3 regions of the Aquibium pacificum genome follow, and region 2 is predicted to be linked to each of the others. Evidence: predicted binding sites of a transcription regulator. Region 2 holds the regulator's gene; each other region holds the start of a gene.
What was found. The regulator LexA, encoded in region 2, represses DNA repair genes until DNA is damaged. The targets are predictions, from matches to a motif close to TGTTCNNNNTGTGTTCNG.
Positions count from the first base shown of each region.

Region 1: the regulator LexA is predicted to act here: its motif matches at 6,346-6,363, upstream of uvrA (excinuclease ABC subunit UvrA).
Region 3: the regulator LexA is predicted to act here: its motif matches at 6,531-6,548, upstream of recA (recombinase RecA).

Region 1 is NZ_JBDPGJ010000001.1:1,263,436-1,273,948, reverse strand. Features, by position in the region: gene kynA (tryptophan 2,3-dioxygenase) at 1-495, shown strand, start outside; gene ABGN05_RS06115 (ABC transporter substrate-binding protein) at 590-1,726, shown strand; gene ABGN05_RS06110 (branched-chain amino acid ABC transporter permease) at 1,913-2,833, shown strand; gene ABGN05_RS06105 (branched-chain amino acid ABC transporter permease) at 2,845-3,816, shown strand; gene ABGN05_RS06100 (ABC transporter ATP-binding protein) at 3,809-4,558, shown strand; gene ABGN05_RS06095 (ABC transporter ATP-binding protein) at 4,643-5,326, shown strand; gene ABGN05_RS06090 (RidA family protein) at 5,341-5,745, shown strand; gene uvrA (excinuclease ABC subunit UvrA) at 6,513-9,440, shown strand; gene ABGN05_RS06080 (hypothetical protein) at 9,450-10,031, shown strand; gene ABGN05_RS06075 (hypothetical protein) at 10,060-10,284, shown strand; partial or broken gene ABGN05_RS06070 (KAP family P-loop NTPase fold protein) at 10,429-10,513, opposite strand, start outside.
Region 2 is NZ_JBDPGJ010000003.1:515,189-525,701, reverse strand. Features, by position in the region: gene lpxB (lipid-A-disaccharide synthase) at 1-1,130, shown strand, start outside; gene gltA (citrate synthase) at 1,217-2,506, opposite strand; gene gltX (glutamate--tRNA ligase) at 2,693-4,114, opposite strand; gene ABGN05_RS14970 (ComEC/Rec2 family competence protein) at 4,268-6,613, shown strand; gene lexA (transcriptional repressor LexA) at 6,669-7,379, opposite strand; gene ABGN05_RS14960 (molybdopterin molybdotransferase MoeA) at 7,492-8,712, opposite strand; gene moaC (cyclic pyranopterin monophosphate synthase MoaC) at 8,702-9,193, opposite strand; gene trpC (indole-3-glycerol phosphate synthase TrpC) at 9,201-10,019, opposite strand; gene trpD (anthranilate phosphoribosyltransferase) at 10,016-10,513, opposite strand, start outside.
Region 3 is NZ_JBDPGJ010000001.1:959,402-969,914, forward strand. Features, by position in the region: gene ABGN05_RS04665 (PfkB family carbohydrate kinase) at 1-642, shown strand, start outside; gene ABGN05_RS04670 (histidine phosphatase family protein) at 648-1,202, opposite strand; gene ABGN05_RS04675 (histidine phosphatase family protein) at 1,305-1,859, opposite strand; gene ABGN05_RS04680 (L-fucose/L-arabinose isomerase family protein) at 1,915-3,327, shown strand; gene ABGN05_RS04685 (Gfo/Idh/MocA family protein) at 3,338-4,420, shown strand; gene ABGN05_RS04690 (pseudouridine-5'-phosphate glycosidase) at 4,457-5,377, opposite strand; gene ABGN05_RS04695 (carbohydrate kinase family protein) at 5,385-6,332, opposite strand; gene recA (recombinase RecA) at 6,606-7,688, shown strand; gene alaS (alanine--tRNA ligase) at 7,875-10,513, shown strand, end outside.

The DNA of each region.
Region 1 (10,513 bases), on a different contig from region 2:
GCGCTGGGACAGTCCTCGGGCTTCCAGTCCTGGCAGTACCGCGCCATCGAGTTCCTCGCCGGCAATCGCAACCCTGCGATGCTCAAGCCGCACGCCCACGACGCCGCGGTCCTGGAAAGGCTCGAAGGCATCCTCGACCGCCCAAGCCTCTACGATGAGGCGCTGCTCCTCCTGCAGCGCCAGGGTTTTGATCTCCAGGGCGACGCCGGGCGCGCCGACTGGCGCCAGAGCCGAACCGAGAGCGACGGTGTGCTGCGGGCCTGGAAGGTCGTCTACCAGGACCCCGAGCGGCATTGGGCGCTCTACGAACTGGCGGAAAAACTGGTCGACTTCGAGGACTATTTCCGGCGCTGGCGTTTCAACCACGTCACGACAGTCGAACGCATCATCGGGCTGAAGCGCGGCACCGGGGGAACGGCCGGCGTGTCCTACCTGCGCCGGATGCTCGAGGTGGAACTCTTTCCCGAATTGTGGAAAGTGCGAACGGAACTTTGAATACGGGCGGAAGAACCGCCCGTGAACGGGAATGCCGGAGCTTTGGCTCCGGAAAACGCAAGAGCCTCAGAGGGCAACCAAAGGGAGAATGAAAATGAAGAAGATCATCGCAGCCGGAGCGTTCGGCCTCGCCATGGGCGTCAGCGGCATGGCATTCGCCGAACCGGTCAAGATCGGCATGATCACCACGCTCTCGGGCGGTGGCGCCGGCCTCGGCATCGACGTGCGCGACGCCTTCACGCTCGCCATGAAGAAGGCCAACAACCCCGACATCGAGATCGTCACCGAGGACGACGCGATGAAGCCGGAACTCGCGGTGCAGATCGCCGACAAGATGGTACAGAGCGACAAGGTCGACCTGATGACGGGCATCATCTGGTCGAACCTCGCCATGGCCGTCGTGCCGAGCGTCACCGGCCAGGGCGTCATTTACCTGTCGCCCAACGCAGGCCCCTCGCCACTCGCCGGCGCCAACTGCAACGAGAATTACTTCAACGTCGCCTACCAGAACGACAATTTCCACGAGGCGATGGGCCAGTACGACAACGAGACCTACAAGAAGACCTTCATCCTCGCCCCCAACTATCCGGCAGGCAAGGATTCGCTGACGGGCTTCAAGCGCTACTACAAGGGCGAACTGGCCGGCGAGGTCTACACGCAACTCGGCCAGACGGACTATGCCGCCGAGATCGCCCAGATCCGCGCTTCCGGGGCCGATTCCGTCTTCTTCTTCCTGCCGGGCGGCATGGGCATCGCCTTCGTCAAGCAGTATGCGCAGTCGGGCGTCGACATTCCCCTGACCGGGCCTGCCTTCTCCTTCAGCCAGGACGTGCTTCCGGCGATCGGAGACGCGGCAATCGGCGTCAAGAACTCCGCTTCCTGGTCGCAGGATCTCGACAACCCCGCCAACAAGGAATTCGTCGACGCGTTCAAGGCCGAGTACGGCCGTCTGCCTTCCGTCTACGCGGCGCAGGCCTGGGACACGGCGAACCTGATCCTGTCGGCGGTCGAAAAGGCCGACGTCACCGACAAGGAAGCCTTCCGCGCCGCGTTGAAGGAAGCGGACTTCGATTCCGTGCGCGGCAGCTTCAAGTTCAACACCAACCAGCACCCGATCCAGAACATCTACGTGCGCGAGGTGGTGAAGGAAGGCGACGTGCTGACTAACAAGATCGTCGGTACCGCCTTCGAGAACCACGAGGACGCCTACGCCAAAGACTGCAAGATGTGATCAGCCTCCTTCTCCCCGCTTGCGGGGAGAAGGTCCCGGCAGGGGGATGAGGGGCATCGGGCGCGGCAAACGCTCCGCGGCTGACCCTTCGCCACCAGCGCTGCCCCTCATCCGGCCCTTCGGGCCACCTTCTCCCCGTGAACGGGGAGAAGGGATTGCCAATCCTCGCGGTCCGGGGACCGACGCGTGCAAACCGCCCTCCTCATCGAGCAGACCCTCAACGGCCTCCAGTTCGGCGTCATGCTGTTCCTGATGGCGGCCGGCCTGACGCTGATCTTCGGCGTCATGGGCCTGATCAACCTCGCCCACGGCTCGCTCTACATGGTGGGCGCCTTCGCCTGCGCGACCGTTGCGGCCTGGACCGGCTCCTTCTGGCTCGGGCTGGTGGCGAGCCTGGCGGCCGCTGCCGCTGCCGGCGCGATCGTCGAGGTAACGGTGATCCGCCGGCTCTACGATCGCGACCACCTCGACCAGGTGCTGGCGACCTTCGCGCTTATCCTCGTCTTTTCAGAAGGCACGCGCTGGATCTTCGGCTCCTTCCCGCTCTATCTCAACATCCCGCCGCTGCTTTCGGGCGCCGTGCCGATCCCCGGCGGCTCGCAGTACCCGCTCTACCGGCTCGCCATCATCGGCGTCGGCATCCTCGTCGCCATAGGGCTCTATCTCCTGATCTCCCGCACCCGGCTCGGCATGCGCATCCGCGCCGGCGAGAGCGACCGCGAGATGATAGGCGCGCTCGGCGTCGACATCCGCACGCTCTACACCGTCGTCTTCGCTCTGGGCGCAGCACTTGCGGGGCTCGCCGGCGCCATGGTCGGCGCGCTGCAATCCGTGCAGGTCGGCATGGGCGAGCCGGTGCTGATCCTCGCCTTCGTGGTCATCGTCATCGGCGGCATCGGCTCGATCAAGGGCGCGCTGGTCGGCGCGATCCTGGTCGGCCTGATCGACACGCTCGGACGCTTCCTGCTGCCGGCGGCACTTGCCGCCTTCATGGGGCCGTCGGCCGCCGCCTCGATCGGCGCGGCGCTCGCCTCCATGCTGATCTACGTGTTCATGGCGCTGGTGCTGGCGATCCGCCCGCGCGGCCTCTTCGCGGCCGCCGGCTGAGGATGCCCGCCATGAGCCGCGAGAGCATCGTCAACACCCTGCTCCTGATCCTGCTGTTCGCGATCCCGCTCGCCGCCACCGCCGGCGACGAGCCCTTTTACGTCACGCTCGCCACCCGCATGGCGATCCTGGCCCTGGGCGCGGTGGGCCTGAATTTCGCGCTCGGCCTCGGCGGCCTCGTCTCCTTCGGCCACGCCGCCTTCTTCGGCATCGGCGGATACGCCGCCGGCATCCTGGCCACCCACGCCTTCAACATGGAGCCGCTGGCCTTCGGCTGGACCGGCACAAACGCCATGCCGGTGATCTGGCTGGTGGCGCTTCTGGCCTCCGGGCTCGCCGCCTTCGCCATCGGCGCGATCAGCCTCAGAACGTCGGGCGTCTACTTCATCATGATCACGCTCGCCTTCGCGCAGATGATCTACTATTTCGCCATCTCCTGGCCGGCCTATGGCGGCGAGGACGGGTTGTCGATCTACGTGCGCAACGCCTTCCCGGGCCTGAACACGCTGAACGGGCTGCACTTCTTCTTCGTCTGCTACGCCCTGCTCCTCGTGGCGCTCGTGCTGTTCGCCGTCTTCCGGGACGCCCGCTTCGGCGCGGCCCTCCAGGCGGCGCGGCAGAACGAGGCGCGGCTGGCAACCGTCGGCATCGCGCCCTACCGCATCCGCCTCGCCGCCTTCGTCATATCGGGCATGATCACCGGCGTGGCCGGCGCGCTGTTTGCGGATCTCAACCGCTTCGTCAGCCCTTCCATGCTGTCCTGGCACATGTCGGGCGAACTGATCGTGCTCATCATCCTGGGCGGCGTCGGCCGTCTCTGCGGCCCCATCGCCGGCGCCATGCTCTACGTCGTGCTGGAATTCTTCCTCGGCGGAGTGACCGAGCGCTGGCAGTTCTTCCTCGGCCTGATCCTGCTCGGGGTCGTGCTCTTCGCGCGCGGCGGCATCGTCGGCCTTGCTGCCGGGAAGGTCCGCCATGGCTGAGCCGATCCTGGAAATCCGCAACCTCTCCAAGCATTTCGGCGCGCTGCGCGCCACTGACGACGTCAGCCTTGACCTGCGGCCCGGCGAGATCCACGCGCTCATCGGGCCGAACGGGGCCGGCAAGTCGACGCTGATCCACCAGATCGCGGGGACGCTGAGGCCGAGCGCCGGCACGATCCGCTTCCTTGGCCGCGACATCGGCGGCCTCGGTGTACCGGAGCGCACGCGGCTCGGGCTCGGCCGCACCTTCCAGATCTCCTCGCTGACGCCAGAATTCTCCGCGCTGCGCAACGTCATGCTGGCCGTCCAGGCGCGGCAGGGCACCAGCTTCCGCTTCTTCCGCCCGGTCATGCGCGACCGGTCGCTCATGGAACCGGCGCTAGCGATGCTGGAACGCGTCGGCCTCGCCGATCGTGCCGAAATCCCGGCCGGCGAACTTTCCCACGGCGAGCGCCGCCAGCTCGAGATCGCCATCGCGCTGGCGCTCGGATCGAAGACTTTCCTGCTCGACGAACCCATGGCCGGCATGGATTCGGAAGGCTCGAAGACCCTCACCGGCTTCCTCGACGCGCTGCGCCACGAAGCGCCGATCCTCCTCGTCGAGCACGATATGGACGCCGTCTTCGCACTCGCCGACCGCATCTCGGTGCTGGTCTACGGCCGCATCATCGCCACCGGCACCGTCGACGAGGTCCGCGTCGACCCGGAAGTCCGCCGCGCCTATCTGGGGGAGGAGGCGTGATGGAACTCAATACGCGCTCTCCGCGAGCCGGGTATCGTAAGGCCTATATCCCGATCCGCTCTCGAAAAACCCCCGGAGCCCCCAATGCTCCTTGAGGTCTCCGCCATCGAAACCTTCTACGGCGCCAGCCAGGCGCTGTTCGGCGTCGACCTTCGCGTCGACGACGGCCAGGTCGTGGCGCTGATGGGGCGCAACGGCATGGGCAAGACCACGACCATCCGCTCGATCTGCCGGCTCAATCCGCCGCGCGCCGGCGCGGTGCAATTCGGCGGCCGCGACCTCGCCGGCATGCGCGCCTTCCGCGTCGCGCGGCTCGGCATCGGGCTGGTGCCGGAAGGCCGCCGCTGCTTCCCGAACCTGACAGTGGAGGAGAACCTCGTCGCCGCCGCCCGTCCCGGCAAGTGGACGCTCGCGCGCGTCGAGAACCTCTTTCCGCGCCTTGCCGAGCGCCGCGGCCAGTTCGCCAGCACGCTGTCGGGCGGCGAGCAGCAGATGCTGGCGATCGGTCGCGCGCTGATGACCAATCCGCGCCTCTTGATCCTCGACGAGGCGACGGAAGGCCTGGCGCCCGTCATCCGCCGCGACATCTGGGCCTCGATCCGCGCGCTGAAGCAGGAGGGCCAGTCGATCCTGGTCGTCGACAAGACCATGGCCGAACTGCTGCCGGTGGCCGACCGCTGCACCATCATCGAGAAGGGCCGCACGGTCTGGGACGGCCTTCCGCAACAACTCACGGCAGACATTCGCGACCGATATCTCGGCGTGTGACAGGAGGAAACCCAATGGCGAACCCGTCCCCTCACCGGGAATTGCACCCGGCCAACTGGAAGCCCGCCAAGGGTTACGCCAACGGCATCGCCGCCGAGGGCCGCACCGTCTGGATCGGCGGCCAGATCGGCTGGAACGGCGACCAGGTGTTCGAGACCGACGATTTCGTCGGCCAGGTTCGTCAGGCGCTGGAAAACATCGCCGCGGTGCTTGCCGAAGCAGGCGCCGAACCCCGCCACGTCGTGCGCATGACCTGGTACATCACCGACAAGCGCGAATACCTCGCCCGCCTCCCCGAACTCGGCGACGCCTACCGCGCCGTGATGGGCAAGCACTTCCCCGCCATGACCATGGTCCAGGTCGCAGCGCTCATCGAGGACCGGGCCAAGGTGGAGATCGAGGCGACGGCGGTGGTGTAGGGGTGGAGTAGGACAGATTTCCGGGGGGAAGCCATGCCTTCAGACAGGAGACGCGGCTCTGAGAGATCGCTAAGCCCTCACCGCATGCGGCCGATAGAGCGAGAGCGTTGACCGCCCCACAAAAAAAGCCCTGCCGCGATCACGCGGTCAGGGCTTGTTCTGTGTCAGGATCTTTCCTGAACTACCGGATCGAAAAATCCGGTGATCATTCGGGCGCTGCGCGATATGAATCGACGGCCCGACTACAGTCTCTGATTGTGGTGTGAACGGCTGGTCGGGGGAACGGCCGTTTCCCCGGCGCCCTCGCGCCTATGCCAGCCGCGGCTCCGCGGCATCCATGCGGAGCCAGATGGGACTGTCCGGTGGACTCATGCCTCTCTCCTCTGCCTGTTGCATCTGCGCCGCTTCGCGCTCAAGCCTCATGCGTCGTCTCGCTGGGGCCCCGCTTCGAGCGATCGGCCCCGATGGAGGCGTTCGCGAAGGACACCTGCAGACTGACTCCGGCGAACCCACCTGTCAACGATTTCCGGACCCAACCGGCAAAACGTGATCGTCTGTTTCAGGGGGTGCCTGGTTGTGCACAGGCGCCTGTCAGGAGCCTGTTGCCTTTTTGTTCTTTGCGCTTGCCCTCGCCCGGCAATCGCGGCTAACTCGTCCTGGCGTGCGCGCGCGTCCCTCGACGGAGCGGCGAAATTTCCTACATGAGGGGACTGCGGGATCGTTGCCCGCACTTCCCCCGAGACCAAGCACGAGGCGGCGACCCGGCCATGGCCGACCAGAAGTACATTTCCATCCGCGGCGCGCGCGAGCACAATCTCAAGAACGTCGACCTCGACATCCCGCGCGACAGTCTCACCGTGATGACCGGCCTGTCGGGCAGCGGAAAATCCTCGCTCGCCTTCGACACCATCTATGCCGAGGGCCAGCGGCGTTACGTCGAGAGCCTGTCGGCCTATGCGCGCCAGTTCCTGGAGATGATGCAGAAGCCCGACGTCGACCAGATCGACGGCCTGTCGCCGGCCATCTCCATCGAGCAGAAGACCACCTCGCGCAACCCACGCTCGACCGTCGGCACGGTCACCGAGATCTATGACTACATGCGCCTGCTCTACGCGCGCGTCGGCGTGCCCTATTCGCCGGCCACCGGCCTGCCGATCGAGAGCCAGACGGTGTCGCAGATGGTCGACCGCGTTCTGGCGCTGGAGGAAGGGACCCGGCTCTTCGTCATGGCGCCCATCGTGCGCGGCCGCAAGGGCGAGTACCGCAAGGAGCTGGCCGAGCTGCAGAAGAAGGGTTTCCAGCGCGTCAAGGTCGACGGCGCCTTCTACGAGATCGCCGACGCGCCGGCGCTCGACAAGAAATACAAGCACGACATCGACGTGGTGGTCGACCGCGTTGTCGTGCGCAGCGACCTTTCGGCACGGCTGGCGGATTCCATCGAGACCGCGCTCAGGCTGGCCGACGGCCTGGCGATCGCAGAATTCGCCGACCGGCCCCTGCCGGCCGAGGAGACGTCGGAGGGCGGCAGCGCCAACAAGTCGCTCAACGATACCCACGAGCGCCTGCTGTTTTCGGAGAAATTCGCCTGCCCCGTCTCCGGCTTCACCATTTCGGAGATCGAACCGCGCCTGTTCTCCTTCAACAATCCCTTCGGCGCCTGCCCGACCTGCGACGGGCTCGGCAGCCAGCGCGCCATCGATCCCGACCTCGTCGTCCCCGACGAGAACCTCACGCTGCGCGCCGGTGCGGTGGCCCCCTGGGCGCGCTCCACCTCACCCTATTACGGCCAGACGCTCGACGCGCTCGGCAAGGTCTTCGGCTTCAAGGTCGGCGACCGCTGGTCCGACCTGTCGGACGAGGCCCGCAACGCCATCCTGCACGGTACCGGCTCGCGCCAGGTCACCTTCGCCTATGACGACGGCCTGCGCTCCTACAAGACGACCAAGACCTTCGAGGGCGTGATCCCCAATCTGCAGCGGCGCTGGAAGGAGACCGAGTCGGCCTGGAGCCGTGAGGAGATCGAGCGCTACATGTCGGAGACCCCCTGCCCGGCCTGCGCCGGCTACCGGCTCAAGCCCGAGGCGCTGGCGGTCAAGATCGACGGCCGCCACATCGGCGAGGTCACCGCGCTGTCGATCCGCAAGGCGGGCGACTGGTTCGAGACCCTGCCGCAGGCGATGAACGCCAAGCAGAACGAGATCGCCGCGCGCATCCTCAAGGAGATCCGCGAGCGTCTGCGCTTCCTGAACGACGTCGGCCTCGACTATCTCGCTCTCTCGCGCAATTCCGGCACGCTGTCGGGCGGCGAGAGCCAGCGCATCCGGCTGGCCTCCCAGATCGGCTCGGGGCTCACCGGTGTGCTATACGTGCTCGACGAGCCCTCCATCGGCCTGCACCAGCGCGACAATGCGCGCCTGCTCGACACGCTGAAGCACCTGCGCGACATCGGCAACACCGTCGTCGTGGTCGAGCACGACGAGGACGCCATCCGCACCGCCGACTACGTCGTCGACATGGGGCCGGCCGCCGGCATCCATGGCGGCCGCATCGTGGCCGAGGGCACGCCGGCCGAGATCATGGCCAACCCGAAGTCGCTCACCGGGCAGTATCTCTCCGGCGACCTCGCCATCCCGCTGCCCGAGCAGCGCCGGCCGCTGAAGAAGGGCCGCCGTCTCAAGGTGGTCAACGCGCGCGGCAACAATCTGAAGGACGTCACGGCGGAGATCCCGCTCGGCACCTTCACCTGCGTCACCGGCGTGTCGGGCGGCGGCAAGTCCACATTCCTGATCGAGACGCTGTTCAAGGCCGCCTCCCGCCGCATCATGGGCTCGCGCGAGCACCCGGCCGAGCACGAGCGCATCGAGGGCCTGGAATTCCTCGACAAGGTCATCGACATCGACCAGTCGCCCATCGGCCGCACCCCGCGCTCCAACCCCGCCACCTACACCGGCGCCTTCACGCCGATCCGCGACTGGTTCGCCGGCCTGCCCGAAGCCAAGGCGCGCGGCTACCAACCCGGCCGCTTCTCCTTCAACGTCAAGGGTGGCCGCTGCGAGGCCTGCCAGGGCGACGGCGTGATCAAGATCGAGATGCACTTTTTGCCCGACGTCTACGTCACCTGCGACGTCTGCCACGGCAAGCGCTACAACCGCGAGACGCTGGACGTCACCTTCAAGGGCAAGTCGATCGCCGACGTGCTCGACATGACGGTGGAGGAAGGCGCCGACTTCTTCGCCGCCGTGCCGTCCGTGCGCGACAAGATGGAGACGCTGAAGAAGGTCGGCCTCGGCTACATCCACATCGGCCAGCAGGCCACGACGCTTTCGGGCGGCGAGGCGCAGCGGATAAAACTCGCCAAGGAACTTTCGCGCAAGGCGACCGGCAAGACCCTCTACATCCTCGACGAACCCACCACCGGCCTGCACTTCCACGACGTGGCGAAACTGCTCGAAGTGCTGCACGAGCTCGTCGACCAGGGCAACACTGTCGTCGTGATCGAGCACAACCTGGAAGTCATCAAGACGGCCGACTGGGTCCTCGACCTCGGCCCCGAAGGCGGCGACGGCGGCGGGGAGCTGGTGGCGGCGGGACGGCCGGAGGACGTGGTGGCGGAGGAGCGGAGCTACACGGGGCAGTTCCTGAAGGAACTCCTGGAGCGGCGGCCGGTGGGGGGGAAGAGGCAGGCGGCGGAGTAGGAACTGACAATGTCAGACTTTGCACCGTTCATATTGGAAACTGCTCCGCCGGGCAGTGGATTGCGTCCATTCGTTTGTGAAGGCTCTCCATTGGAATGCGAGGTCGCTCTAGTTGGCTACAACCCAGCGACGTGTTTAGATGCAGACTTTCATGGGTTCTGGGATGGTCATGTTTTTGACAAGCAGCGTTGGTTTGAATCTTACAAGGAAGAACGTCGGACCAAGCCGCTGAAGCCAGGAAGAACTCGTCGAAATGAAATCAGCCCGACCAGAAAGCGCATCGACTTTTTTGCAGCTGGGGTAGCTCCATACAAACCCCTAGAGACTAATCTCTATTGGGACGCTAGTGAAGACAGAGCATCGCACACGGTTTCCGTGCTCTCTCGTATCGAGGAGATGCTTAGAATGCTGACAAGAATACGGCTGATCGTATGTCACGACGATCAAGCTTTCTACCTTCTGAGTGCCGCAAAACTACTGGCGCGCGTTGAAAAGGTGGACCATTTTGCAAACCGGAAGCCGGGATGGTCGGACAATGCTGCCTACCAGCTGGGAGTGAAGATGCGCGCGCACCTAGATAGTTTTTCCTAGCAGCGCTAACACACAAATGATGTCGACCATGGCCGAGACACGAGCTGAGAAGACGGTCAAGCACGTCCACGAAGGCAAGTATGCGGCCGAAGTGCAGATTACCCTTCACTACGAGGGGTCCGGATGGGATCCGACGATCGATCCTGAGGATATTGAAAAGCTGGAGCGCGTCCGGCTCGCGCTTCGACGCGGAGACCTCGCCGCCGCGGCGAAAGAGGCGAAGATCTACGAGCTGCGGCCGATTTCGGCGTGACCGGGGCGAACTCGCGAGGCCGGAAGACGTGGTCGCGCAGCCGTGGTCTTCGCAGCGTCTTTCCCAAGGTGCTCCTAGTGCAAAGGCCGGTGGCAATAGGCAGGTGGCGCAGTAGGGGGCGGCGGCGTAACGTCGGGCCTTCCATTACGGTGGTGACAGACGATCAACCACGTCATTGGCCATGTAACGTAGGACATCCTTTCCATCTCTGAAGCTGTATTCAAACCGC
Region 2 (10,513 bases):
AATCCGGGGATATCCTCGCGGCCGACCTCGTTTCGGCGTTGGCGAAGGAGAGCGGCAAGACCATCGAACTTTCGGGCGTCGGCGGCAGCCATCTTCAGGCGCTCGGTCTCGACACGATCTTCGATCCCGGCGAGATTTCGCTGATGGGTTTCTCGGCAGTCCTGGCGCGCCTTCCACAACTCCATCGCCGGATCTCGGCGACCGCCGAGGCCGTGGTGGCGAGCAATCCGGACTGCCTCATCACCGTGGACGTGCCCGACTTCAGCCTGCGCGTGGCCAGGAAGGTCCGCGCAGCCGATCCCTCCATTCCGATCGTCCACTACGTCTGTCCGAGCGTGTGGGCCTGGCGGCCGCAGCGGGCCGTCCGCATGCGAAAATACGTCGATCATGTCCTGTGCATCCTTCCCTTCGAGGTGGCGGAACTCGAACGGTTGGAGGGACCTTCCGCGACCTATGTCGGCCACAGGCTGGCGCACGATGTCGGGCTCTCGGCGGCGTCCGAACGGCAAAGGTCCGCCGGCCCGCGAAGCCCGGGGGCGGAAAAGACACTGCTCCTTTTGCCCGGCTCCAGGCGTGGCGAGGTCACGAAGCTGCTCGATCCCTTCAGGGAGACCGTCGAAATCCTGATCGCGCGCGGCATGACGCCGCGGCTCGTAATCCCGACGGTTGCGCATGTCGCCGACCTGGTTCGGGAACGAACGGCGGACTGGCCGATCAAGCCGGACATCGTTCTCGGAAGCGATGCGAAGTACGGGGCGTTCGCCCGGGCGGATGCGGCACTCGCCGCCTCGGGAACCGTGACGCTGGAGCTGGCGCTCGCCCGGGTTCCCACCCTGGCCTGCTACAAGAACGACGCACTTGCCCGGCTCGCCTACGGCATGATCCACACCTGGAGCGCGTCGCTGCCCAACCTGATCGCGGATCGTCCGGTCATACCGGAGTTTTACGACCACTTCGTGCGGCCGGGCATGCTCGCGCGGCATCTCGAGCAGCTTGCCGGCGACACGCCGACCCGTGCCGCGCAGATGGACGGTTTCGACGTGATCGCCGCCGCGATGGCGACGCAGCGCCCGTCGGGCGAGATCGCAGCCGACGCCGTGCTCGACACCATCGGGACGCATCGCGGCTGAGGATTGCCCGAACCCAAGCGACCGCATCAACGGAAAACGGCGCCCTGGGGGCGCCGTTCAAGAAGCGAGGGCTTCGTTTTGGGAAATCAGCGCTTGGCGATCGCCACGTAATCGCGCTGCGGCGCGCCGGTGTAGAGCTGGCGCGGCCGGCCGATCTTCTGGTGCGGATCCTCGATCATCTCCTTCCACTGCGCCACCCAGCCGACGGTGCGGGCGACCGCGAACAGGACGGTGAACATGGTGGTGGGGAAGCCGAGCGCCTTGAGCGTGATGCCGGAGTAGAAGTCGATGTTCGGGTAGAGCTTCTTCTCGATGAAGTATTCATCCGTGAGCGCGATCTTCTCCAGTTCCATCGCGACGTCGAGCAGCGGATCGTCCTTGATGCCGAGCTCGCCGAGCACCTCGTGGGTGGTCTTCTGCATGATCTTGGCGCGCGGATCATAGTTCTTGTAGACGCGATGCCCGAAGCCCATGAGACGGAACGGATCGTTCTTGTCCTTGGCGCGATCGATGAATTCGGGGATGCGGTCGACGCTGCCAATCTCGGCCAGCATGTTCAGCGCCGCTTCGTTCGCACCGCCATGGGCGGGACCCCAGAGGCAGGCGATGCCGGCCGCGATGCAGGCGAACGGATTGGCGCCCGAGGAGCCGGCGAGGCGGACGGTCGAGGTCGACGCGTTCTGCTCGTGATCGGCGTGCAGGATGAAGATTCGGTCCATCGCGCGCGCCAGAACCGGGTTCACCTTGTAGTCCTCGCACGGCACGGCGAAGCACATGTTGAGGAAGTTCGCCGCGTAATCGAGATCGTTCTTCGGGTAAACGAAGGGCTGACCGATATGGTACTTGTAGGCCATCGCGGCGATCGTCGGCGTCTTGGCGATCAGCCGCATCGAGGCGACCATGCGCTGATAGGGATCCGAGATGTCGGTCGAGTCGTGATAGAAGGCCGACAGCGCGCCCACCACTCCGCACATCACCGCCATCGGATGGGCGTCGCGGCGGAAGCCGGTGAAGAACCGCGACATCTGCTCGTGCACCATGGTGTGCCGGGTGACGCGGTAATCGAAGTCCTCCTTCTGCGTCTTCGTCGGCAGTTCGCCGTAGAGCAGCAGATAGCACACCTCGAGGAAGTCGCCGTGCTCGGCAAGCTGCTCGATGGGATAGCCGCGGTGGAGCAGCACGCCCTCGTCGCCGTCGATGAACGTGATCTCGGATTCGCAGCTCGCGGTGGACGTGAAGCCCGGATCGTAGGTGAAGGCGCCGGTCTGAGCGTAGAGTTTCCCGATGTCGATGACTTCCGGTCCGATCGAGCCCTGGCGGACGTTGAGTTCGATTTCCTTACCGCCGAAATCGAGCTTTGCGGTTGAATCGGTCATCGCGGACTCCTTATCGTCAATCGGCTATGTGGAAAGAGTTCCGCGATGAAAAATCGCGGTCTGGAATGGTGATCTAGCTAGCCCATTTCACCGCGGATGCCAAGTTGCGGACGCGCCTAATGTTGCAGCGCGAAAAGCCACATTGTCCAAATGAACTGCCCGCCGCTCCCGTTTCGGTCGATACGGTCACAACAGGTCGGCGATGCGGCCGAGGCTCTCCTCGCGGCCGAGCACAGAGAGAACGTCAAACACGCCGGGTGAAGTCGAACGGCCGGTGAGAGCGGCACGCAGCGGCTGCGCCACCGCGCCGAGCTTAAGCCCGGTTTCGGCCACGTAGGCGCGGATCGCCGATTCCGTTGTCGCTGCGTTCCAGTCGCCCGTGATGGCTTCCAGGGCCGCCTTCGCACCCGCGAGGACTTCACGCGGCGGCTCCCCGACGAGTTTTTCGGCCTTTTCGTCCAGTTCCAACGGCCTCTCGACGAACAGATATCCGGCGCTGTCGGCCAGTTCCACCAGCGTCTTCGCGCGCTCCTTCAAGCCCGGCATGGCTTCGAGCAGCATGCGCCTACGCCCATCGTCGAGCTTGCCGGCGATAGCCTTCCCGCCTTCGATGTAGGGCAGGGTCGCGACGAGGATGTCGAGGAGTTCGGCATCCGGAATCCGGCGCATGTGCATGCCGTTCAGCGCTTCCAGCTTCTGGAAATCGAATCGTGCCGCGCCCTTGTTCACGTCCTCGATCTCGAACCAGCCGATCATCTCGTCCGTGGACATCACTTCATCGTCGCCGTGGCTCCATCCGAGCCGGGCGAGATAGTTGCGCAGCGCCTCCGGGAGATATCCCATGGCGCGGTAGGCCTCGACCCCGAGCGCGCCGTGCCGCTTCGACAGCTTGGCGCCGTCCGCTCCGTGGATGAGCGGGATGTGCGCCATCACCGGCACGTCCCAGTCCATGGCCTGGTAGATGATCGTCTGACGCGCCGCGTTCGTCAGGTGGTCGTCGCCGCGGATGATGTGGGTGATGCCCATGTCGTGATCGTCGACTACGACGGCGTGCATGTAGGTCGGGTTGCCGTCCGAGCGCAGGATGATGAAATCGTCGAGGTCCTTGTTGGGGAAGCGGACCTCTCCCTGAACCTTGTCGTGCACGATCGTCTCGCCCTCGCGGGGCGCCTTGATGCGAATGACCGGCTTCACGCCGGCTGGCGCCTCGGACGGATCGCGGTCGCGCCAGCGGCCATCGTAGCGGGGTGGGCGGCCTTCCGCCCGCGCCCTTTCGCGCATCTCCTCCAGTTCGGCCTGGGATGCGTAGCAGCGATAGGCCTTGCCGCGCCTGACGAGTTCTTCCCCGATCTCGCGGTGGCGGTCGGCGCGGGCGAACTGCGAGACGGGTTCGCCGTCCCAGGTGAGGCCGAGCCAGGAAAGGCCGTCGAGGATCGCCGCGGTCGCCGCTTCCGTCGAGCGCTCGCGATCGGTATCCTCGATCCGCAGCAGCATCCTGCCGCCCGTGTGCCGGGCGAAAAGCCAGTTGAAGAGCGCGGTCCGCGCGCCGCCGATGTGAAGGTAACCGGTGGGGGACGGCGCGAAGCGCGTGACGACGGGTGCGGACATCGGTTTCCGGGAGCTTTGCGTGCTGGGCGCCTTGGTGCCACTGCGCGGGTGATTTCGGGTGGCGTTCATGTAGCATAGGATCATCGGGGTGCAAGCCGTCGGACATGTCGGGACCTTCGGGGGCCACCTTTCGACGGCAGGGACGGGGTCGCGATGGCGACGGTCGACGAACCGGATCCGGAGGAAAGGGGGATGCTGCCCGTCCCGGGCGTGCTCGTGACGGCAGGCGCGGACCGTGAGCATAAGAACGCAGGAGGCGTCGCGTATCGGCCGGCCGCGCGGATGGATGCCATCGCCAATTCCCTGGGAGCGGCGCTGGCGGACGCCGTCGCCGCAGAGCGCGACCGCGGAACGGCTTTCCTGTTTCTTCCGGTGATTCTGTGCTCGGGTGCGGCGCTGTATTGGGCACTGCCCCTGGAACCGCCGTTCACATTTGTGGCCGCTGGCCTGGCATCTTGCTTGCTCGCGCGCGCCTTTCTCCCGCGGGCCGGTGTGTGGCGGCTTCTGTCGACGATCCTCATCGTGTCCATGCTGGGCATGCTCGCCGGAAAGCTCGAGACCTGGCGTGCCGGGACCAGAATGCTCGGCTCCGAGATCCCGACGTTCGTGACCGGCCGGGTGGTGGCGCTCGAACGTCAGGCAAGCGGCCGGGTCCGGCTCACGATCGACCTTCGGTCGACCGACCGGCCGGTGCTTCGATACGCGCCGGAGCGGGTCCGGCTTTCGGCACGGTCCCTGCCTGCCGAAATCCGCGCGGGGGACCGCGTTGCCGGCTACGCTCGGCTCTTCCCTCCCTCGGGGCCGGCCCGGCCGTTCGGCTACGACTTCGCCTTCGAGAGCTACATGGACGGCATCGGCGCCACCGGGTTCTTTCTTTCCGATCCAGAATCGGTGAGCCTCGACGAAGCGCCGGACTGGCGCGCGGTCCTTTCCGCCCGGATCGCCGACATGCGCCAGGCGATCGCGGGCCGGATCACCGGCCGGATCGACGGACCCGAAGGCCAGATCGCGGCGGCGCTCATCGCCGGAACGCGCGCGGGTATTCCGGAGGAGATCAACGAGGCGCTACGAAAGACCGGCCTCGCGCACGTCCTGTCAATTTCGGGACTGCATATGGCGCTCGTCGCCGGCACGGTCATGTTCGCGCTGCGCTTCGTCTTCGCGCTGTTTCCCGGGTTCGCCTCGCGCCTGCCCGTGAAGAAGTACGCGGCCGCCGTCGCGTTACTGGCGGCGGGCTACTACCTGTTGATTTCGGGCGCGGCGGTCGCGGCACAGCGCAGCTTCATCATGATCGCCGTGATGCTGGTAGCGCTGCTGTTCGACCGGTCGGCGATCACGATGCGCAATCTCGCGATCTCGGCGCTCATCGTCATCGCGATCGCCCCGCACGAGGTCGTCGGGCCGAGCTTCCAGATGTCGTTCGCCGCCACGGCGGCGCTGATCGCGGCCTACGCCTGGTGGTCCGAGCGTCGATCGGACCGTTTCACGGGAGGGCAACCTGCGCGAGGCTCGACGGTCGGCAACGGCTTGCGGCTCTTCCTGCTCTACTGCGCCGGCATCGCGGTGACCTCCCTTGTAGCGGGAACCGCGACTGCGCTCTATGGCGTCTGGCATTTCCACCGCATGGCACCGCTCGGTCTCCTCGCCAATCTCGGCGCCATGCCGGTCGTGTCCTTCGTGATCATGCCTTCGGCGGTTCTTGCCGGCATCCTGATGCCGTTGGGCCTCGAAGGCTTCGCGCTCGATGTCATGGGGTGGGGGATCGGGGTCATGGTCTCGATCGCCCAATGGCTTGCCCAACGCACGCCGTTCGACGCGGTCGGCGCGATCCCGCTGTCGGCCGTGCTTTCGATGACCATCGCGCTTGTGCTCGTGACCGTCCTGTCGACATGGCTGCGCCTCGCCGCCTTGCCGTTTTTGATCGTGGGAATTGCGCTCATCGCGGCGCGCGATCTCCCGGACGTCCTGCTCTCGGAGGATGGAAACTTGATCGCGATGCGCACGCGGGCCGGGGAACTTGCCGTCAGCAAGGAGCGCCCGAACCGTTTCGTCACCGGTATCTGGATGGACGCGGCAATGACACACAAGGTTGCGACACCGGTTTCCACCTCCGAATCGCTTACGGCGGTCACAACGGCACAACGCGCTTCGGAGGTCTTCGTCTGCAACGACACGGGTTGCATCGCGCGACACGGCGGCGGAGCGATGGTGGCGTTCGTGCCCGCCGGAGGGAACGCGGGCTCGCTCTGCGGTTTCGTCGACGTCCTGGTGATCGACGATGCGACGGCAGCGAACCCGTGCGCCTCGGCAAAGGTGCTCGTCGTCATCAAACGCGACCTCGCGCGGCGTGGCAGTGCCGAGATCCGCTTGGCGGAGGAAGGGGAGGAACCTCGCGCCGAGATCCGGTTCGCCGTACGGGAGCCGTACCGGCCCTGGCATGATCATCGGCGGTATTCGCGGGAGGCCCGCGGAATGCCGCCTTACAAGCGGGAGCCGTAGCGGTCGCCCAACGCGAATCTCCGTCGAACCGAGGGGACGGAGGACTGGCCCGGCTTCAATACCGCCGGATCAGCCCGACCAGACGGCCCTGGACCTTCACCCGATCCGGCCCGAAGATGCGGGTTTCGTAGGCGGGATTGGCCGCTTCGAGCGCGATCGAGGCGCCCTTGCGGCGGAAACGCTTCAATGTGGCCTCCTCGTCGTCCACGAGCGCCACGACGATCTCGCCCGGACTGGCGGTCGAGGTGCTGCGGATCACCACCGTATCGCCGTCGAGAATGCCCGCCTCGATCATGGAATCGCCCCTGACCTCGAGTGCGAAATGTTCGCCGCCGGAGAGCATGTCCGGCGGAACCGCGACGGAATGCGTCTGGTGCTGGATTGCGTCGATGGGAACGCCGGCTGCGATCCTGCCCATGACGGGAATGGAAATCGCCGCCGTGTCGTCGTTGCTCGCCCGGCGCGCGGGGGCCGGTTCAGGCTTTCTCGAAAGGCTGCCTTCGATGACGCTCGGGGAAAACTTGCGCGGTCCGCCAAGCCCAGGCGCGATGGACTCGGGCAGCCGGATCACCTCCAGCGCGCGAGCCCGGTTCGGCAGCCGCCGGATGAAGCCGCGCTCTTCAAGAGCCGTTATCAGGCGATGGATGCCCGATTTCGACGCCAGGTCGAGCGCCTCCTTCATCTCGTCGAAGGAGGGGGGAATTCCCGACTCCTTCAGCCGCTCGTGGATGAAGAGCAGGAGTTCGTGTTGCTTGCGCGTCAGCATCTTTGCACCCCTCGGGGAATCGGACGGCTAAAAAACAAAACCGGAACAAACCTATCTGTTCCAGTCTTGTTCCGCAACAGTTTAAATTTGAGTGAATCTGTTTACCGTTCGTTCACGACAGCATCAGGAGCTGGCATTCCTCTCCGGCGTCGGCGGGCGGCGCGAAGGGCGCGCGCACGATCAGAGCGGCGGAATCCGCCATCACGCGCAACATGGAGGAATCCTGGATCGCTGAAGGCGTTGCGACAATCCCATCCGCTTCCCGGCGGATTGCGGCGCGCAGATAGTCCTGTCGCTGGTCGTTCGCGGGGACGGGCGCACCAAGGATGCCCTGCCGCAAGTCGGCCTCGTGCAGCCGGCCCGCCATGCACGCGACCAGCGGCTTCAGGAAGACGTAGGAGCAGACGAGGCTCGCGACCGGATTGCCGGGCAGGCCGACGATCTTGCGGCCGCCGAGCGTTCCCGCCATGAGCGGCTTGCCCGGCCGCATGGCGATCTTCCAGAAGTCGAGCTCGCCGCCGCGTGCCGTCAGCACCTCGCGCACGAGGTCGTGGACCCCGACCGACGCGCCGCCGATGGTCACGATGAGGTCCGCGCCCGCTTCGAGCGCCCGGTCGAGCGTGGCCGAGATCGCGTCGCGGTCGTCCGCCACGATCCCACAGTCGAGGACCCGAGCCCCCGCCGACCGGACGATCTCCGCCACGCCGAGCCCGTTCGAAGCAATGATCTGGCCGGGTCCCACGACGCTGCCGGGTGGCAGCAGTTCATCGCCGGTCGCGATGATCGCCACGAGCGGCTTCCTCACAACGTCGAGTGCGGCATGATTGGCCGAGGCGGCGAGCGACAGGGCCGGCGGGTCGAGCCGGCGTCCCCGATCCAGGAGCGGCTGGCCTTCTGAAAAATCGAGGCCACGGGCGCGCACGTGGCGGCTGGCGGCGACGGTCTCCTTCGCCTCTATCATGTCGTCTGCGACCGAGGCGGCGTCTTCTTGGATCAGGACGCAGTCGCTGCCTTCGGGCATCGGCGCGCCGGTGAAGATACGGACCGCCTCACCCGGGCCGACGGCGCCGGAAAACGGTCGTCCCGCCGGCGCAGACCCGATCACCCGCAGCCTGGCCGGCAGCCGGGCGACGTCGGCCGAGCGTACCGCGTAGCCGTCCATGGCGGAGGCGTCGAACGGCGGCTGGGTGCGCAGGGAACGTATGTCCGTGGCGAGAATGCGGTCGCCGCATTCCGCGATCGGCAGGCGTTCGGCGTCCAGCGGCCTGACGCCGTCGAGAAGCAGGCGCAGCGCCTCGTCGACGGGGATGAGTGCCGTTGCCTTAGCCTGCATCGACGTGCCAGTCGCCCGATTTGCCGCCCGACTTCTCCAGCAGGCGGATGCCCGAGATGATCATGCCGCGGTCGACCGCCTTGGCCATGTCGTAGATGGTGAGGCATGCAACCGAGACGGCGGTGAGCGCCTCCATCTCCACGCCGGTCTTGCCGGTCACCGACGCGGTGGCCCTGACGCGCAGCCCGGGCAGGCTCTCGTCCGGGTCGATCTCGACCGACACCTTGTTCAGCATGAGCGGATGGCAGAGCGGAATCAGTTCGTGCGTCTTCTTGGCCGCCATAATCCCGGCGATCCGCGCCGTGCCGAGCACGTCTCCCTTTTTGGCATTGCCGTCGAGGATCATGCGCAAGGTGGCGGGCGCCATCGCGACGCTGCCCTCGGCGACCGCCACGCGCGCGGTTTCGGCCTTCGCGCCCACGTCGACCATGTGCGCTTCACCGGAAGCGCCGATGTGGGTGAGGGCGGCCTTCCCGGGCATGAGGACCTCAGGCCGACTTCCGCACGTCCGACGTGCCGAGCCCGAGCAGCGCCTTCGTGGCCGCCGTGACGTCTTCCCGGCGCATCAGGCTTTCGCCGACGAGGAACGTCTTGATGCCGTGCGCGGCGAGCCGCCGGCAGTCGCCGTTCGTGGAGATGCCGCTTTCGCCAACGAGGATGCGGTCGCCGGGAACCATCGCGGCCAGACGCTCGGATGTCGCGAGATCGACCTCGAAGGTCCGCAGATTGCGGTTGTTGATGCCGATCAGCGGCGAGGAAAGCCGAAGCGCGCGTTCCATTTCCGGTTCGTCGTGTACCTCCACGAGTACCGCCATCCCGAGCGAGCGGGCGGCTTCCTCCAGCGCTTGCGCCTCGCCGTCCGAGACGCTCGCCATGATGATCAGGATTGCATCGGCACCCCAGCTTCGGGCCTCGTAGACCTGGTAGGGTTCGAACATGAAATCCTTGCGCAGCGCCGGCAGCGACGTCTCCGAACGCGCGGCTGTCAAGAATTCGGGCGCGCCCTGGAACGAAGGCGTGTCGGTCAGCACTGACAGGCAGGCGGCACCGCCATATTCATAGGCCCGGGCGAGTGCGGGCGGGTCGAAGTCGGGCCGGATCAGCCCTTTGGACGGGCTTGCCTTCTTGATCTCAGCGATCAGTGCGAAGGCGCCTGCATCGATCCTTGCGCGGATCGCGTCGGCGAAGTCGCGGGGAGGGGAGGCGTCCAGCGCGCGCGCCCGCATGTCGGCAAGCGGGACGAGCGCCTTCGCCGCGGCGATCTCGTCGCGCTTGTAGGCCTCGATCCTGCGCAGGATGTCGGTCATTCGCCGGCCTCGCGGTTCGAGACGGCAACCAGCCGTTCGAGGGCCTTCTCGGCCTTGCCGCTGTCGATCGATTCCGCTGCCAGAGAGACGCCGTCGCGCAGCGTGGGGGCTCGTCCCGCCACGACGAGTGCTGCTGCTGCGTTCGCCAGGACGATGTCGCGGTAGGGGGATTTCTCGCCTCCGAGCACCGATCGTAGCGCCAGCGCGTTGTGGGCCGCATCGCCGCCACGGAGATCGGCGAAGGCGGCGCGCGCCAGGCCCGCATCCTCGGGTTCGATCGTGAACACGTCCACGACCCCGTCCTTCAGCGCCGCCACCCTGGTGGTGCCCGCCGTGGTGACCTCGTCGAGACCGTCGCCATGCACCACCCAGGCGGCCTCGGCGCCGAGGGTCTTCAGCACGTTTGCCACCGGCTCGACCCATTCGGGCGCGAAGACGCCGACCAGCAGGCGCTTCACGCCGGCCGGGTTCGACAGCGGGCCGAGCAGGTTGAA
Region 3 (10,513 bases), on a different contig from region 2:
CGGCTCGAAGGGGGACGCTCTTCCTTCTCCTCGATCTATGTCGATGCCAATGGCGAGCGGCAGATCGTCAATTTCCGCGACATGGCGCTGAGTTTCGATGCGTCCTGGCTGGAACCGGCGATTCCCGATGCGCTCGACGCGATCCTTGCCGACACGCGCTGGCCGCAGGGCGCCGCGGTCGCCATGACCGCCGCCCGGGCGCGCGGCATCCCCGGCATCCTCGACGCCGAGGCGCCGGTGCGAGAGGCGGCGGAGGCGCTGCAGAAGGCGTCCCACATCGCATTCTCCGCGCAGGGACTGAGGGATTTCGCGGGAACCGAAGATCTCGCCGCCGCGCTCCGGTCGGCGCATGAGGAGACGGGCGCCTGGGTCTGCTGCACCAACGGTTCGGAAGGCGTCGACTTCTTCGAGGCCGGCGAGCCTGCACACGTACCGGCTTTCGCCGTCGACGTCGTCGACACGCTGGGGGCAGGGGACGTCTGGCACGGCGCTATTGCGCTCGCGGTGGGCGAAGGGCAGCCTGAACGGGACGCTATCCGCTTCGCCAATGCCGTCGCCGCCCTGAAATGCACCCGGTTTGGCGGCCGCGCCGGCACACCCGACAGGGCAGAGACGGAAGCCTTCATGAGGAGGGCGGGGTGATTGGCTCAGTTGAAGATGATGCGGCCAAGCACACGCAGTTCGTCGTCGTTCGGCCGTATGATCAGGGCCTCGCCCTCGCGTGCCGGCTGGCCGGTGAGGGCCATGATGTTTTCGAGATCGGTCACGAGCACGATGTTGTCCCAGCCCTTGTAGCTGCGAATCAGTTCCATCGTCGCCGCGCGGGCCTCGGCCGCCGCCTGCGCATCGGCGGGAAGCGGGTCGAGGGGAGGGAATTCCTCCACCTCCTCGTACTGGAACGCAAGCCTCGCGGTCTGGACCGCGCGGCAGAGGCGGCTCGAATAGACCTGTTCGATCGGAGCGCCGCGTGCTGCGAACAGGGCGCCCATCTTGCGCGCCTGGAGTTTGCCGCGCTCGGAGAGATTGCGTTGCGTGGAACAGTCCTCGATGTCGAAACCGGGCGGATCGCTTGTGCCCAACGCATAGGCATGGCGCAGCAGCACCACATGCCCTCCCTCGCGAAGAAGCGCCCATCCGGCTTCCGTCGCAAAAGCCGGAAACGTGAAGATCACGAGGGTGAGAGCGAGGAGAATTCGATGCATGCGGGTTCCTGTCCGAGACACTGGATATAGGCAATCCGCATGGCAAGCAAAATGATAGGCAGGGACGCGGGGCGCCAGGCCGGGACCGGACGGCCTCCGGGATCAGTCGAACGCCACGCGGTCGATCACCTGAAAACCCCGGGCGGAAGGCTCCAGCACCACGGCCTCGCCTTCCCGCGGAACGATGTCGGTGAGGGCGGTGACGTTCACCTGATGAGTAACCATCACCAGCGTACCGGGTCCGCCGAAGGCGGCGATACGTTCGCGGACGGCCTCGGTCTGGCTATCCCGGCGGCTGCGGTCGCCGAAAAAGGAATCGAGCGGCGCGAAGGGGATGACCGCGTCGTCGCCGAAAGCCAGCCGGGCGGTATCGAGGGCGCGGCACCAGCGGCTGGAAAGGACCTCGCTCACCTCGATGCCGTTTGTCCGCAGCCGGTCTCCGAGTGCGGCCGCCTGCCGCCGCCCCTCCTCGGAGAGGTTGCGCTGGGTGGAACAGTCGTCGATCACGAAGTTGTCCGGATCGCCGGTGCCCGGCGCCCGGGCGTGCCTGATCAGCAGGACATTGCCGCCTTCCTCGAGCGCCGCGATGACGTCTTCCTGTGCCAGGGAGGCGAAGGAGACGATGGTCATCGCAAGCGCGAGCAAGATACGAAGCATGGCTGGACGCCCTCCTTTTACGGAACTCTGGCCAGTGTCCAGATAGAGGCGTTTCATGTCAGGTAAAGCCAGCGTCGCCGAACGCCGCATCGGCATCCTCCCGCTCGCGCGCGCCACCTTCGACGTAGCTTTCGCCGAGCAGAAGCTCGCGGCGATGCTGGCCGCGCTCGACGCGGCCGGCCTGCAGGTGACAGGAACCCGGCATCTGCTCTTCGACGCCGATGCCACTCGCATTGCCATCGAGGGCCTGCGCGGGCAGGAGATCACCGACCTCCTCGTGCTGCAGGTGACCTTCACCGACGCGGCCATGGTGGTGGAGGCCGCGAACGCCTTCGACGTGCCGCTCGCCCTCTGGTCGGTCCCGGAACCGCGTCTCGGCGGGCGGCTGCGCCTCAACGCCTTCTGCGGCCTCAATCTCGCCGCCCATGCGCTCGGTCTCGCCGGGCGCGAATTCGGCTACCTTCACGCCGCGCCGGATGCCGCGGGAACGGAGGCGGCGCTGGTTGAACTCCTTTCTGGAAGGCGCGTGTCGCGCGACGTCGAGCCACGGTCCGCCACCAGCGACGATCCGCGCGGCGTCGCGGCCGCCGAGGCGATCCGCGGCGCGCGCATCGCCCGCGTCGGACACTATCCGGACGGGTTCCCGACCTGCGCCTACGATGCCGGCCGGATCGGCGAACTGGCGGGCGTGCGGGTCGACGAACTCGACCTGGGCGAACTCTTTGCCCGCGCCGGATCGGTCGACGCGGCGCAACTGGCTGATGTGCGCGGGGCCGCAGAAAATGTTCTCACCGGCCTCGACGCGGTCGACCAGCAACAGCTCGAACGGTCGCTGCGGCTGAAGCCGGCCATCGAGGCGCTGCGGCGGGAAGGCAACTACGATGCCTTCGCCATCCGCTGCTGGCCCGAGACCTTCACCGAGTACGGCGGTGCGGTCTGCGGACCCGTCTCGATGATGGGCGAGGCGCGGGTACCCTGCGCGTGCGAGGCCGACGTATACGGCGCCCTGTCAGCGCTGCTCCTCCAGAAGGTCGCCGACGCGCCGGCCTTCCTGACCGATCTCGTGGACATAGACCCGCGCGACGATACGGGCGTCGTGTGGCATTGCGGTCAGGCGCCGGTGTCGATGGCCGATCCGGAGGCGCCGCCGCAAGCCACGATCCACACCAACCGCCGGTTGCCGCTGCTCTTCGAATTCCCGCTGAAGCCCGGCCGCGTCACCTTCTTCCGCATCAGCCAGGCGCGCGGACGCACGGTTGCGGTGATCGGCGGCGGCGAGATGCTGAAGCGGCCGATGGCGTTCACCGGAACGTCGGGCGTGGTGCGCTTCGACACTCCGGCAAGGGACCTGCTCGACCGCATCATGGGCGCGGCGCTCGAGCACCATCTGGCGCTCGCATACGGAGACCATCGCGATGCTCTTGGAGCGGCAGCAAAGTGCTTCGGCATACCCGTCCTCGATCTCTGACGCGAAGCCCATGACGATCCGCTACGGCATCATTGGTTCAGGCATGATGGGGCGCGAACACATGCGCAACATCGGCCTGCTGGACGGTGCCGAGATCACGGCGATCGCCGATCCTTTTTACCAGAGCCGCGAACTGGCGGCGGGACCGGGGCACGAGCGCTGCGCCGTCTTCCCCAGCCACCGCGAACTCCTGGCCGCCGATTGCTGCGACGTGCTGGTGATCGCCAGCCCGAACGACACGCACGCGGCGATCCTGCGCGACGTCCTCCCATCGAACAAGCCGATCCTGGTCGAAAAGCCGCTCTGCGCCACGGTGGAGGACTGCCGCGAGGTGCTGCGGCTGGCCGAGCGGCGGGCCGCGCCCGTGTGGGTCGCCATGGAGTACCGCTACATGCCGCCAATCGAGCGCCTACGCCACGAACTCGCGGCCGGAACCGCCGGGCGGCTGCGCATGGTTTCGATCCGCGAACACCGCTACCCGTTCCTGCACAAGGTCGACGACTGGAACCGCTTTTCGGCCCGCACCGGCGGCACGCTGGTCGAAAAATGCTGCCATTTCTTCGACCTGATGCGCCTCCTGGCCGAAGCCGAGGCCGTGCGGGTCTATGCGTCGGGTGCCATGGACGTGAACTTTCTCGACGAGCGCTACGACGGCCGCAGGCCGGACGTCATCGACAACGCCTTCGTGATCGTCGACTTCGAAAACGGCGTACGCGCCATGCTCGATCTGTGCATGTTCGCCGAGGGCTCCTACTGGCAGGAGCAGATCGCGGCCACCGGCGACAGGGCGCGCATCGAGGCCTTCGTGCCGGGGCCTGCCCGGTTTTCCCCAGACGGGCGCGAACGCGCCTCAGAGATCGTGATCTCGCCGCGCGAGACCAAGCGCCCCGTGCGCGAGGAGATCCAGGTGGAGGAGCGTATCCTGGCGGCCGGCGACCATCACGGCTCGACTTTCTTCCAGCACCGGAAGTTCCTCCACCTCGTGCGCCATGGCGGCCGGCCGGAAGTCTCGCTCGACGACGGACTGAAGGCGGTCATGATCGGCGCCGCGGCGGAGGAAAGCGCCCGCACCGGCCAGGCGGTGGAGTTGTAGCCGGAGGCCCTCGGACGGAGCCCGTTCCGGGCCGGATCAGGTCAGCGCGGCGGCGATGCGGGCGGCGAGCCGCGCGTTGTTCTCGACGAGCGCGATGTTGGTGACGAGGCTGCGGCCGGCCGTCAGTTCCAGGATTCGGCCGAGCAGATAAGGCGTGACCTCCTTGCCTGAGACGCCCTTCGCCGCCGCATCGGCCTGCGCCGTTGCGATGAAGCCCGCCATCTCCGCTTCCGGAATTTCAACATCGGCCGCCACGGGATTGGCGATCAGCATGCCGCCGCCGATCCCCAGGTCGCGCCGCGCCGACTGGAAGCGGGCGATGGCCTGCGGGCTGTCGAGGCGCAAAGGCGCACGAAATCTCGAACGGCTCGACCAGAATGCCGGCATCACGTCCGTACCGTAGCCGACGACAGGAACGCCTTTCGTCTCAAGCACTTCCAGCGTCTTTTCGATGTCGAGGATGGCCTTGGCGCCGGCCGAAACCACAATGACGGGCGTGCGGGCGAGTTCGTCGAGATCGGCCGAAACGTCGAAGCTGGTCTCCGCGCCCTTGTGGACGCCGCCGATGCCGCCGGTGGCGAACACCTCGATGCCGGAGAGCGCCGCCGCGATCATCGTGGCGGCGACGGTCGTGCCGCCGGTGCGCCGCTCCGCGATCGCATAGGCGAGATCCGCCCGCGACAGCTTCAGCGCGCCGGCTTCCTTCGCCAGCGCCTCGCGTTCTCCGTCGGACAGGCCGATCTTCAGACGGCCCTCGATGACCGCGATCGTCGCCGGCACGGCGCCTTCCTCGCGGACGATCTCTTCCACGCGCGCGGCCATGGCGGCGTTCTGCGGATAGGGCATGCCGTGGGTGATGATAGTGCTTTCCAGCGCCACGACGGGCCTGCGGTCGCGTAGCGCCGCCACGACGGGTTCGAAGATGTCCAGGTGGGGTCGTGCCGATTCCGGTGTCATGCGCGTCTCATGCCATCGCCCGCATCTCGGGAACAAGGGCGAGCGCGTCGGAAAAGGCGGGTTCGGAATGGTCCGGCACGGACTGCGCGGATTCGATGCAGAGCTTCGCGGCGGCGAGGCCGTGGCGGACGGCTTCGGGGAAGGGGACCCCGGACAGCATCGAAAGGATCGCCGTCCCCGCCAGCGCGTCGCCGGCTCCGGTCACGTCGACGATCCGGTCGGGTTCGGGCGGATCGATCGCATGGATCCGGTCGCCGTCATAGGCGATGATCGCACCCGCACCGGCCGTGACGACGGCGCGTTCCAGCCCGGCTCTGCGAAGATCGGCCACCATCGTCTCGGGACGCGCGTCGGAACGCCCGCCGGTCAGCGCTGCCGCTTCGCGCCGGTTGAGGAACAGGCAGGCGAGCGCCGGCAGGACCGGTTTCAGGCGCACCACCTTGGCCGGCGATATGGCGATGGCGAAGAGCGGCTTGCCGGCTGCCGCGCTCGCGAGCTTCGTCAGCGCCGCTTCCGGAAGGTTGGCGTCGCACAGGATCGCTCCGGCCTTGCCGACGGCATCGCGCGTCCGGCTGCGCGACAATTGTCTCGCGAACGCCATCTCGTAGAGCGTCATGTCGGCAAGCCCGGCCAGCAGTTCTCCCTCGCGGTCGAGAAGCGCCGTGTAGCTCGGCGTCGAGCGGTCGAGGAAGACCGCGGAAAGATCGTCAATGCCGGCCTCGGCGATGGCCCGTGCCACCGCCTCGCCCGCGCCGTCGCCGCCGCGCACCGAAAGAAGCGCCGCGTGTCCGCCGCGGCGCACGACGTTCCGCAACGCATTGAAGACCCCGCCGCCGACCTCCTCGCGCATGGTGCCAGGATTGGAGGCGCCGGGCACGAACATGCCGGACACCTGACCGCGCCGGTCGACATGTGCGCCGCCGATCCCAAGAAGGTGGATGTTACCCGGTGTCATGCGCGGCCGCCTCCGAAGGTGTTGGGACTCGTCGAGCGGCGGGCGCTGCATATTGTTCCGCGACGAATCGCCGGCCGCCCGCGCGCCTTTCCGAGGGCCAGTCTTGGTGGAACCGTCCCGAGGCGGAGGGATGAGAACATTAGACGAACCTATCGCGTATCACGTTGATTTCACTCGCTTCGCAGGGGCTTGCAGACAAGGAACAAAACGTGTACAAATAAATCCGTCCAGCCAAGCGCCCGGACTTCATTGACGATCAAGGGGTAATGTATCATGGCTCAGAACTCATTGCGGCTGGTTGAGGACAATTCGGTGGACAAATCCAAGGCTCTGGACGCGGCGCTGTCGCAGATCGAGCGTGCGTTCGGCAAGGGCTCGATCATGCGGCTCGGTCGCAACGAGCAGGTCGTCGAAATCGAGACGATCTCGACCGGCTCGCTCGGCCTCGACATCGCGCTCGGCGTGGGCGGTCTGCCCAGGGGGCGCATCATCGAGATCTACGGTCCCGAAAGCTCGGGCAAGACGACGCTGGCGCTGCACACGGTCGCCGAGGCGCAGAAGAAGGGCGGCATCTGCGCCTTCGTGGATGCCGAACATGCGCTCGATCCGGTTTACGCCCGCAAGCTCGGCGTCGATCTGGAAAACCTCCTGATCTCGCAGCCGGACACTGGCGAGCAGGCGCTGGAAATCTGCGACACGCTGGTTCGTTCCGGCGCCATCGATGTGCTGGTGGTCGATTCGGTCGCCGCTCTCACGCCGCGCGCCGAGATCGAGGGCGAGATGGGCGATTCGCTGCCCGGCTTGCAGGCGCGGCTGATGAGCCAGGCGCTGCGCAAGCTGACGGCGTCGATCTCGCGTTCGAACACCATGGTCATCTTCATCAACCAGATCCGCATGAAGATCGGCGTCATGTTCGGCTCGCCCGAGACGACCACGGGCGGCAACGCGCTCAAGTTCTACGCCTCGGTGCGCCTCGACATCCGCCGCATCGGCTCGGTCAAGGAGCGTGACGAGGTCACCGGCAACCAGACCCGCGTCAAGGTGGTGAAGAACAAGCTGGCGCCGCCCTTCAAGCAGGTCGAATTCGACATCATGTATGGCGAGGGTGTCTCCAAAACGGGCGAGCTCGTCGATCTCGGTGTGAAATCCGGCATCGTGGAAAAGTCGGGCGCCTGGTTCTCCTACAATTCCCAGCGCCTCGGACAGGGCCGCGAGAATGCCAAGCAGTTCCTGCGCGACAATCCGGAGACGGCGCGCGAGATCGAGACGGCGTTGCGACAGAATGCCGGGCTGATCGCCGAAAAGTTCCTCGATCACGGCTCCGAGGAGGAGGGCGGCGACGCGGCAGAGATGTAGGTTTCCGCCCGCACGAGCTTCCTGGATGCCGCCGGCCCTCGCGCCGGCGGTTTGCATTCGGCGGAGAGATCGACGGATTCCCGGACGCGGAGTTGCCGTGGTGTTTTCTGGACACTGACCCGGCCAGTGGATAAGAAGCCGTTCGGTCTGCCCGGACGGCTCCGGGTGTCTCTGGAAGGCTTTCTTATGAGCGGCGTCAACGCGATACGGTCGGCATTTCTCGACTATTTCAGGAAGAACGGACATGAGGTCGTCGCCTCGAGCCCGCTCGTCCCGCGCAACGATCCGACCCTGATGTTCACCAATGCCGGGATGGTTCAGTTCAAGAACGTCTTCACCGGCGTCGAGCAGCGCCCCTATTCTCGCGCAGTCACCTCGCAGAAATGCGTTCGGGCCGGCGGCAAGCACAACGACCTCGACAATGTCGGCTACACCGCGCGCCATCACACATTCTTCGAGATGCTCGGGAACTTCTCCTTCGGCGATTACTTCAAGGACGTCGCCATCGAGCTCGCCTGGAACCTGATCACCAAGGAGTTCGGCCTCGACCGAGACCGGCTCCTGGTGACGGTCTACCACACCGACGACGAGGCCGCCTCGCTCTGGAAGAGGATTGCGGGTCTGGGCGAGGATCGCATCATCCGTATCCCGACTTCGGACAATTTCTGGGCGATGGGCGATACGGGCCCGTGCGGGCCTTGCTCGGAAATCTTCTACGATCACGGCGAGGGCATCCCCGGCGGGCCTCCCGGAAGCCCCGATGAGGACGGCGATCGCTTCATCGAGATATGGAACCTCGTCTTCATGCAGTACGAGCAGGTGACGAAGGAAGAGCGTGTCGAGTTGCCGCGCCCTTCGATCGACACCGGCATGGGGCTCGAGCGCGTAGCGGCCGTGCTCCAGGGAGAGCACGACAACTACGACATCGACCTGTTCAAGGCGCTGATCCGCGCCTCCGTCGAAGCGACGGGCGTTGCGGCCGAAGGCAAGAATCGCGCGAGCCACCGTGTCATCGCCGACCATCTGCGCGCGTCCAGCTTCCTGATCGCCGACGGCGTTCTGCCGTCGAACGAGGGGCGCGGCTACGTGCTTCGCCGGATCATGCGCCGCGCCATGCGCCACGCACAGTTGCTCGGCGCCGCCGAGCCCCTGATGTGGCGGCTGGTGCCCGCGCTCGTGCGAGAGATGGGACAGGCCTACCCGGAACTGGTGCGCGGACAGGCGCTGATCACCGAGACGCTGCAGCTCGAGGAGAAGCGCTTCCGCACGACGCTCGCGCGCGGCCTCGGCCTCTTGGCGGACGCGACGGAAAGCCTGGGTGCGGGCGCCCGGCTCGACGGCGAGACGGCCTTTAAGCTCTACGACACCTACGGTTTTCCGCTCGACCTGACGCAGGACGCACTGCGCCAGCGCGGCATTTCGGTCGATGTCGAAGGCTTCAACGCCGCCATGGACCGCCAGAAGGCGGAAGCGCGTGCGAGCTGGGCCGGTTCCGGCGAGGCGGCGGCCGAGACCGTCTGGTTCGGCGTCAAGGACAAGGCAGGACCGACGGAGTTCCTCGGCTACGACACCGAGAGCGCGGAAGGTGTCGTCGCTGCCCTGGTGAAGGACGGCGCGGTCGTGGAAGCAGCCGGCGAAGGCGACGAGGTCGGCATCGTGGTCAACCAGACGCCGTTCTACGGCGAGTCGGGCGGCCAGGTGGGCGACACCGGTATCTTTTCGGGCGAGGGTTTCCGGGTGCGCATCACCGATACCCAGAAGAAGGCGGATGGGCTTTTCGTGCATTCTGGCGTGGTCGAGAAAGGCTCGATCAAGACGGGCGCGCCGGTCGAGATGAAGGTCGACCACGCGCGCCGCACCCGGCTGCGCATGAACCACTCGGCGACGCACCTGCTGCATGAGGCGCTGCGCGAGACACTCGGCACGCACATTGCCCAGAAGGGCTCGCTGGTCGCGCCGGACCGCCTGCGCTTCGACTTTTCGCACACCAAGGCGATCGCACCCGAGGACCTCGACCGCGTCGAGGCCGTCGCCAACGAGATCGTGTTCCAGAACAGCCCCGTGACCACGCGGCTGATGGCGGTCGACGATGCGATCGCGGAAGGCGCGATGGCGCTTTTCGGCGAAAAATACGGCGACGAGGTGCGCGTGGTCTCCATGGGCACGGCCACGCAGGGCGAAAAGACCGGCAAGATCTACTCGATCGAACTGTGCGGCGGCACGCATGTCGGCGCCACCGGCGAGATCGGGCTGGTCCGGGTGGTGGCGGAGAGCCCGGTGGCGGCCGGCGTGCGCCGCATCGAGGCTGTGACGGGCGAAGCCGCGCGGCGCCATCTCGACGAACAGGAGCGGCGCCTCAAGGCGATCGCGGCGGCGCTCAAGGTGTCGCCGGCCGACGCGCTGGCGCGCGTGGAGACGCTGGTCGAGGAGCGCCGCCGCATGGAGCGCGAACTCGCGGATGCGAAGAAGAAGCTCGCGCTCGGCGGAGGTCAGGCTGAGGCGGCCGGCGCGGCCGAAACCGTCGCGGGCGTGAACTTCCTCGGCCGCGTGGTCTCCGGCGTCTCGCCGAAGGACCTGAAGCCGCTCGCCGACGACGGCAAGAAATCGGTCGGATCCGGTGTCGTCGTGTTCATCGGACAGTCGGAAGACGGCAGGGCGAGCGCGGTGGTCGGGGTCACCGACGACCTGACGGACCGGTTCAGCGCGGTCGATCTCGTACGGGTCGCGTCCGAAGCGCTCGGCGGAAAGGGCGGCGGCGGTCGTCCCGACATGGCGCAAGCCGGCGGCCCGGACGGCTCGAAGGCTCAAGCCGCGATCGACGCGGT